3 regions of the Streptomyces sp. NPDC050997 genome follow, and region 2 is predicted to be linked to each of the others. Evidence: riboswitches for the same ligand, from Rfam matches in the RefSeq annotation. Region 2 holds a riboswitch; each other region holds the start of a gene.
What was found. A riboswitch is a leader RNA that binds a small molecule or an ion and turns the genes downstream of it on or off. The one in region 2 is predicted to bind S-adenosylmethionine.
Positions count from the first base shown of each region.

Region 1: linked by a shared signal. The riboswitch ahead of AB0H86_RS24075 (aminotransferase class V-fold PLP-dependent enzyme) and the one ahead of thrC (threonine synthase) in region 2 are both predicted to bind S-adenosylmethionine.
Region 3: linked by a shared signal. The riboswitch ahead of AB0H86_RS08985 (putative leader peptide) and the one ahead of thrC (threonine synthase) in region 2 are both predicted to bind S-adenosylmethionine.

Region 1 is NZ_JBFAGK010000010.1:270,152-272,409, reverse strand. Features, by position in the region: gene trpD (anthranilate phosphoribosyltransferase) at 1-718, shown strand, start outside; SAM riboswitch class IV at 793-909, shown strand; gene AB0H86_RS24075 (aminotransferase class V-fold PLP-dependent enzyme) at 1,086-2,258, shown strand, end outside.
Region 2 is NZ_JBFAGK010000020.1:143,936-146,193, forward strand. Features, by position in the region: gene AB0H86_RS34540 (trehalose-6-phosphate synthase) at 1-19, opposite strand, end outside; gene AB0H86_RS34545 (glucosyl-3-phosphoglycerate synthase) at 115-1,059, opposite strand; SAM riboswitch class I at 1,247-1,387, shown strand; gene thrC (threonine synthase) at 1,405-2,258, shown strand, end outside.
Region 3 is NZ_JBFAGK010000003.1:511,219-513,476, forward strand. Features, by position in the region: gene AB0H86_RS08980 (hypothetical protein) at 1-854, opposite strand, end outside; SAM riboswitch class IV at 1,026-1,135, shown strand; gene AB0H86_RS08985 (putative leader peptide) at 1,165-1,281, shown strand; gene AB0H86_RS08990 (hypothetical protein) at 1,430-1,762, shown strand; gene AB0H86_RS08995 (DUF1684 domain-containing protein) at 1,759-2,258, shown strand, end outside.

The DNA.
Region 1 (2,258 bases), on a different contig from region 2:
CGGGGCGAAGGTCGTCAAGCACGGCAACCGGGCGTCGTCCTCGGCGAGCGGGTCCTCCGACGTGCTGGAGAAGCTCGGCATCAACCTGGACCTGTCGCCCGAGGGCGTGGCTCGGGTGGTGGAGGAGGCCGGGATCACCTTCTGCTTCGCGGCCAGGTTCCACCCCTCGATGCGGTTCGTCGGCGGGGTCCGGCGGGATCTGGGGATTCCGACGTCGTTCAACCTGCTCGGTCCGCTGACCAACCCCGCCCGGGTCACCGCCTCGGCGATCGGCTGCTTCGACACCCGGATGGCGGGGCTCATCGCCGGCGTGCTGGCCGAGCGCGGCTCGTCCGCGCTGGTGTTCCGCGGCGACGACGGTCTCGACGAGCTGACCACCACGGCCACCTCCCGGGTGTGGATCGTGCGCGACGGCAAGGTCACCGAGGAGTCCTTCGACCCGCGGCACGTCGGCCTCGAACTGGTGCCGGTGCAAGCGCTGAGAGGCGCCGACCCCTCCTACAACGCCGAGGTCGCCCGCCGCCTCCTGGACGGTGAGCACGGGCCCGTACGGGACGCGGTCGTGCTGAACTCGGCGGCGGCGCTGGTGGCGCTGGAGCCGACCGGGGCGCCGCTGACGGAGCAGATCCGGGCCGGGATGGAAAAGGCGGCGCACTCCATCGACTCCGGCGCGGCCAAGCGGACGCTGGAGCGCTGGGCGGCGGCCAGCAACGCGTGACGACGACGTGGCGACATCCCGCGATCCGGACACGGGTTGCGGGACCACGATCACGTCACGTACGTTTTTGACCAGGTCATGAGTGACAGTCATGAGGCCCCGGCCGACTGTCCGGCAACCCTCCGTCCGTGGCGGGGTGCCCCGGGTGAAGACCAGGCCGTAGGCAGCGAGGTCTGCGGCAAGCGCGGACCCTCGCACTCTTCTGAGTGAGCACCAGGGGTCCTGGTCGTCGAGGAGACTTCCGTGAGCCGGCGAATGCGATAGGGCCGCAGAGCCCCGCCTCCGCACCCCCTTTTCTCACCTTCACCCACGCTTGAGCCGTACCCGCTCGCGTGGTGATCTCAGCTGCGTCTCACGGGAGTTCGCCATGTCTGTCCCCACCGCTGTCGCCGCCCAGTCCGTTTGTTCCCCGCTGCCCGTTCTGGGGCAGGATGTCACCGTCCCGCTCGTCACCGGTGGCGAGGTCACCTACGCGGCACTCGACTACGCGGCCAGCGCGCCCGCCCTGCAGCGCGTCTGGGACGACGTGGCGGCGTACGCGCCCTACTACGGCAGCGTGCACCGCGGCGCCGGCTACCTGTCCCAGCTCTCCACGGACCTCTTCGAGAACGCCCGCCGGACCGTCGCCGAGTTCCTGGACTGCCGCGCCGACGACCAGCTGATCTTCACCCGGTCCACCACGGACTCGCTCAACCTCCTCGCCGCCGCGCTTCCGGCCGACTGCCAGGTCTTCGTCTTCGAGACCGAGCACCACGCCTCGCTGCTGCCCTGGCAGGACGCCCGGGTCAGCTACCTCGACGCCCCGCGCACCCCCGAGCAGGCGGTGGCCACCCTGGAGCGGGCCCTCGCCGAGCGAGACCCGCACGGCCCGGCCCTGGTGTGCGTGACAGGCGCCTCGAACGTCACCGGAGAGCTGTGGCCGGTACGGGAGCTGGCGGCCGCCGCCCACGCCCACGGCGCCCGGATCGTCCTGGACGCCGCCCAGCTGGCCCCGCACCACCCGGTCTCGGTGCGGGATCTCGACGTCGACTGGATCGCCTTCTCCGGGCACAAGCTGTACGCCCCCTTCGGCTCGGGTGTCCTGGCCGGACGGGCCGACTGGCTGATCGCGGCCGACCCCTACCTCGCGGGCGGCGGCGCCAGCCGCAAGGTCACGCGACGCGAGGACGGGGGAGTGGACGTGGAGTGGCACAAGAGCGCCGCCCGGCACGAGGCCGGTTCGCCCAACGTCATCGGCGCCTACTCCATCGCCGCCGCCTGCAAGGCGCTGACGGAGGCCGGCTTCGACACCCTGGTCGCGCGTGAGCGGCACCTGATCGAGAAGGTCCGCACCGGCCTCGCCGAGGTGCCCGAGGTCCGGGTCCTGTCCCTGTTCGGGGACGACGCCCCCCGGGTCGGCGTGATCTCCTTCGTCGTCGACGGCTGGAACAGCTCCCACTTCGCCGCCGCGCTCTCCGCCGAGTACGGCATCGGCGTCCGCGACGGCCTCTTCTGCGCCCACCCGCTGGTCCGCACCCTGCTCGGCAGCGACCCCCAGACC
Region 2 (2,258 bases):
CACCGTGGGTGGAGGACATACGCCTCAACCTAGCCCGCCCCGGAAACGCTCAAACGTACGGATGACGTTCGCCACGGACCCGCGTCACACGACATACACCGGCGTACACCCGCATCAGGCGACCTTCCGTGCCGCGTACTCCGCGATCTCCGCCATCGGCGGACGCTCCTCCGTGTCCACCGAGTAGGTGCGTGGCTCGAAGCCGTTCCCGCTCCGTTCGAACTGGGTGAGGGCGGGCCGGATGAGGTGGCCGCGGGCCAGCCGGAGCTGGGCCGTGCGGTAGATCGCGGCGGACATCCGGCCCAGCGCCTGTCCGTCCTGGTGACGGTGCAGGCGCACGCCGACGTCGACCTGGGCGAGGGCGTCGAGGCCCACCAGGTGCAGGGCGTCGACCAGCATCCCCAGCTCGACGCCGTACCCGACGGGGAACGGCAGCTGTTCGAGGAGGGAGCGCCGGGCCGCGTACTCGCCGCCCAGCGGCTGTACGAATCCGGCCAGCTGCGGCCAGTGCATGTTCAGCAGCGGGCGGGCCATCAGTTCGGTGACCCGGCCACCCTGGCCGGCCGCGCCGCCCAGCGGACGGTCGTACATGCCCTTGACCAGGTCGACCCCGGGGTCGGTGAGCAGCGGGCCCACGATCCCGGAGACGAAGTCGGAGGAGAACTCCTTCAGGTCCGCGTCGATGAAGCACACGATGTCGCCGCCGGTGACCAGGAGCGAGCGCCACAGCACCTCGCCCTTGCCGGGGACGGTCGGGACGCGGGGCAGTATGTCGTCGCGGTGGACGACCCTCGCCCCGGCCGCGGCGGCCACCTCGGACGTGCGGTCGGTCGATCCCGAGTCCACGACGACGATCTCGTCGACGAGCGGGACCTGCCGCATGAGGTCATGACGGATCACGGCGACGATGTCACCGACCGTCTCCTCCTCGTTCAGTGCCGGCAGCACCACGCTCACCGACTGGCCCGTGGCGCGTTTCGCTGCCATGATCTTGTGGAGCGGGCGATCGGTCTTCGACCAGGAGCGGGTGCTCAGCCAGCGCTCGACTTCGTTCAGCACAGTGCGCGGCTCCTCTGCGTTCTCTCGGCGAGCTGCGATCCATAATCCCGTACGGGACAAGGGATCCGTCTCGCGGTTCGGACGGCTGTCTCAACTGTCCTGGCCTTCGGTTACAGTCTTGGACAAGGCTGATGACCATCGCATGTCGCGGGTCGTCGACTCGTTTCACCGATCAACAACTTCATACCGCTCATCCAGAGGGGCAGAGGGATACGGCCCGTTGAAGCCCCGGCAACCCTCCAGTCGGTTCTCGTCACCAGCGAGGCTCCCGACTAGGGAAGGTGCCAAATCCGTCTCACGGCGAAGTGCGTCGTGGGGAAGATGAGGAGAAAGGGCCTCGCCTCCATGGCTGTGCAGACTGCTGCAAGCACCACGAACACCGTAGACCTCGGCCCCGCCGCCGCGCTGAGCTGCCGCGAATGCGGTCACCGCGTGCCCCTCGGCCCGGTCTTCGCGTGCGAGGAGTGTTTCGGCCCGCTCGAGATCGCTTACGACTTCTCCGCCTACGACGCCGAGGAGCTCCGCAAGCAGATCGAGGCGGGACCCGCGAACATCTGGCGTTACGCCCCGCTGCTGCCCGTCCCGGCGGACGTGGCGGACAAGCCCAACATCAACCCCGGCTGGACCAAGCTCGTCAAGGCCGACAATCTGGCCCGTGAGCTGGGCGTCGACGCCGGCAAGCTCTTCGTCAAGGACGACTCCGGCAACCCGACACACTCCTTCAAGGACCGGGTCGTCGCCCAGGCCATCGAGGCCGCCCGCGTCTTCGGCTTCACCACCCTCTCCTGCTCCTCCACCGGCAACCTCGCCGGTGCGGTGGGCGCCGCCGCGGCCCGGGCCGGCTTCCGTTCCTGCGTGTTCATCCCGCACGACCTGGAGCAGGGCAAGGTCGTCATGGCCGCGGTCTACGGCGGTGAGCTCGTCGGCATCGAGGGCAACTACGACGACGTGAATCGTTTCTGCTCCGAGCTGATCGGCGACCCTGCCGGCGAGGGCTGGGGCTTCGTCAACGTCAACCTGCGGCCGTACTACGCCGAGGGCTCCAAGACGCTGGCGTACGAGATCTGCGAGCAGCTCGGCTGGCAGCTCCCGGACCAGCTGGTCGTACCGATCGCCTCCGGCTCGCAGCTCACGAAGATCGACAAGGGTCTGCAGGAGCTGATCAAGCTCGGGCTCGTCGAGGACAAGCCGTACAAGAT
Region 3 (2,258 bases), on a different contig from region 2:
TGCACATCGCAGACAGTGCAGTATCGGCGGTACGGGTCGGTGCGGCCCCACGGGGGCCAGCCGCCGACCTTCCAGCCGGGGGCGTCAGCCAGCTCACAGTCATAGAAGTCCCGCGGATGGTCCGCGTAGGCGCTGTCCACGCCCACGCCGGCTGCCTGCCATCTGCTCCGGTCCTCCACCATCAGGCGCATCTCCGGGCTCAGATCGAGGCTGTCGGGGTACTCGGTGATCGCTTCTGGTGCCAGCACGCACGGCTCGGGCACATAGCCCGGATAGTTCGCCTCGTACGGTTCCGGCGGTGTGGCGAGGATGTCGACGACCGCGGCGGCGGACCGCCAGAACAGCGCGGTCGACGGCTTGTTGTCCGGATGGTGGTCGTAGGGGCACCAGAGAATCTGGAGCAGATCGGCCTGGCCGGGCGGCCGCAACAGGGATATGTCGCGCAGATACAGCTGGGCCACGGGCAACATGGGGACGGGGCACTCCGCGGGCGGAGGGCTGACAGCGAGTCGCTCCGCGAGTCTCGCGGCGCTCCGTTCCTTGAGAGCCTCCTCCTCGGGCGTTGGCTCGAAAGCACCGGAATCAGGGTGCCACCGGGCCCGCATGCGTCTCTCAAGGCGCACTATGGCCGGCGACTGGCGGAACCAACTGTCAAAGTGCCGGTGCGAGCTTTCACAGTGCGGCCACGGCTCCTCGGCCGGCCACAGCAACGGCCCCCCGACCGAGCTCTCCCTGACCGAAGGCGACCCCGGGCGGGGATGCAGCCGAATCGCAGGACGCGCCAACGAAGCCAGCTCAGGAACGACCGCGGTCACATCTACAGGCCGCGGCGGAGTCGTACGTAAAAAGACCATGCCGGTGATCCTGCCACCGGCCACTGACAGTCCCCTGCCGCCTCAATCGGCGTGGCACCGGGAAATCCGCGGCATCGTCCGGCACCTGCGATTCGCCGCCGCGTATTGTCCGACTCACCTCTCACCTCCCACCGTTGACGGATTACGGCGGCGATAGCTAAAGTTTCAAATGGCATTGAGTGTCAGCGTCAAGCCCTGGCTCGCTGACCGGCAACCCTCCGACGCGGTGGGGTGCTCCAGGTGAAAGCCCGGCCGGGTCGCCGACCTGGCAAGCGCGTGGCCCCGTGGCAGGGGCCTGGGACACGGAGGAATGAGCGTGCGGCACAGCAGCGTCTCGACTCCCTCCATCGCGGCGGCTCTCTCCCGATTCTCCCGCCGACGCCACATCGACCTGCGGCGCACCAGCAGCTGCCTGTGTCATGGCTGACTGCGTCCCGTCGGCTGTCTGAGGACGTTCACCGCCGGTTTTGACGTCCGCGGCAGAATTCTTTCTTTTCACGTCTCCCCCTCGTGAACCGTGTCGCTCTTCCTCGGGAGCAACACCATCCACGCGTCTCCATTGTCCGCACGCACCCGTGCGCGCCGACACGCACGTCGATGCCGCGTGGGGCAACGTGACCCGCGCCGACCCGGACATCCTGCGCAGCTCGTTCTCCACGAAGCCGGCCAACTTCTACCGTCTGCCGGCCGGCCCGCTGGACTCGCCGCTGGCCCAGCAGGCGGCGACCACCGACGCAACCAAGCGCAAGCAACTGGTCGACCAGACACAGCAGTTGATTGTGCGGACCGCCGAGAAGCTCTTCTCCCGACCCCGCCACGCGTACACCCGCGAGATGCTCGCGACGATCCCCGGCGGCCGTTACGCCACGGCCGCATCCGAGCCGTTGGAAGCGAAGGAGCACGCATGACCGTCCAGGACACCACCGCAGACCTGCACGCGTTCACCCGCGACTGGCAGGAGTGGCACACCGCTCAGGAGGCACGACTCGCCGACCCCCACGGGTTCCTCGCCATCACCGGCCTGCACTGGCTCGGCGACGAGCCGCAGCGCTTCCCGGACGCTCCGGGCGCCTGGTCGACCGGCGCCGACGGGGTCGTCGTGGTCCTCGACGACGGCGAGGAACTGGTCGTCGACGGCGCCCCCGTCCACGGCGAGCACCGCTTCGGGGTGTTCCCGGAGCGCGGTGGAGTCAACGCGGTCTGGGGCGACGCCGTGATCGAGGTGGCCAAGCGCGGCGGACACGACATCGTCCGTCCCCGGCACCCGGACACCCCACTGCGCACCGCCTTCACCGGCACGCCCGCCTACCCGCCACACCCCCGCTGGGCGGTGACCGGCCGCTACACGGCCTTCGACGAACCGCGACCGACGACCGTGGGTGCGGCGGTCGAGGGCCTTGAGCA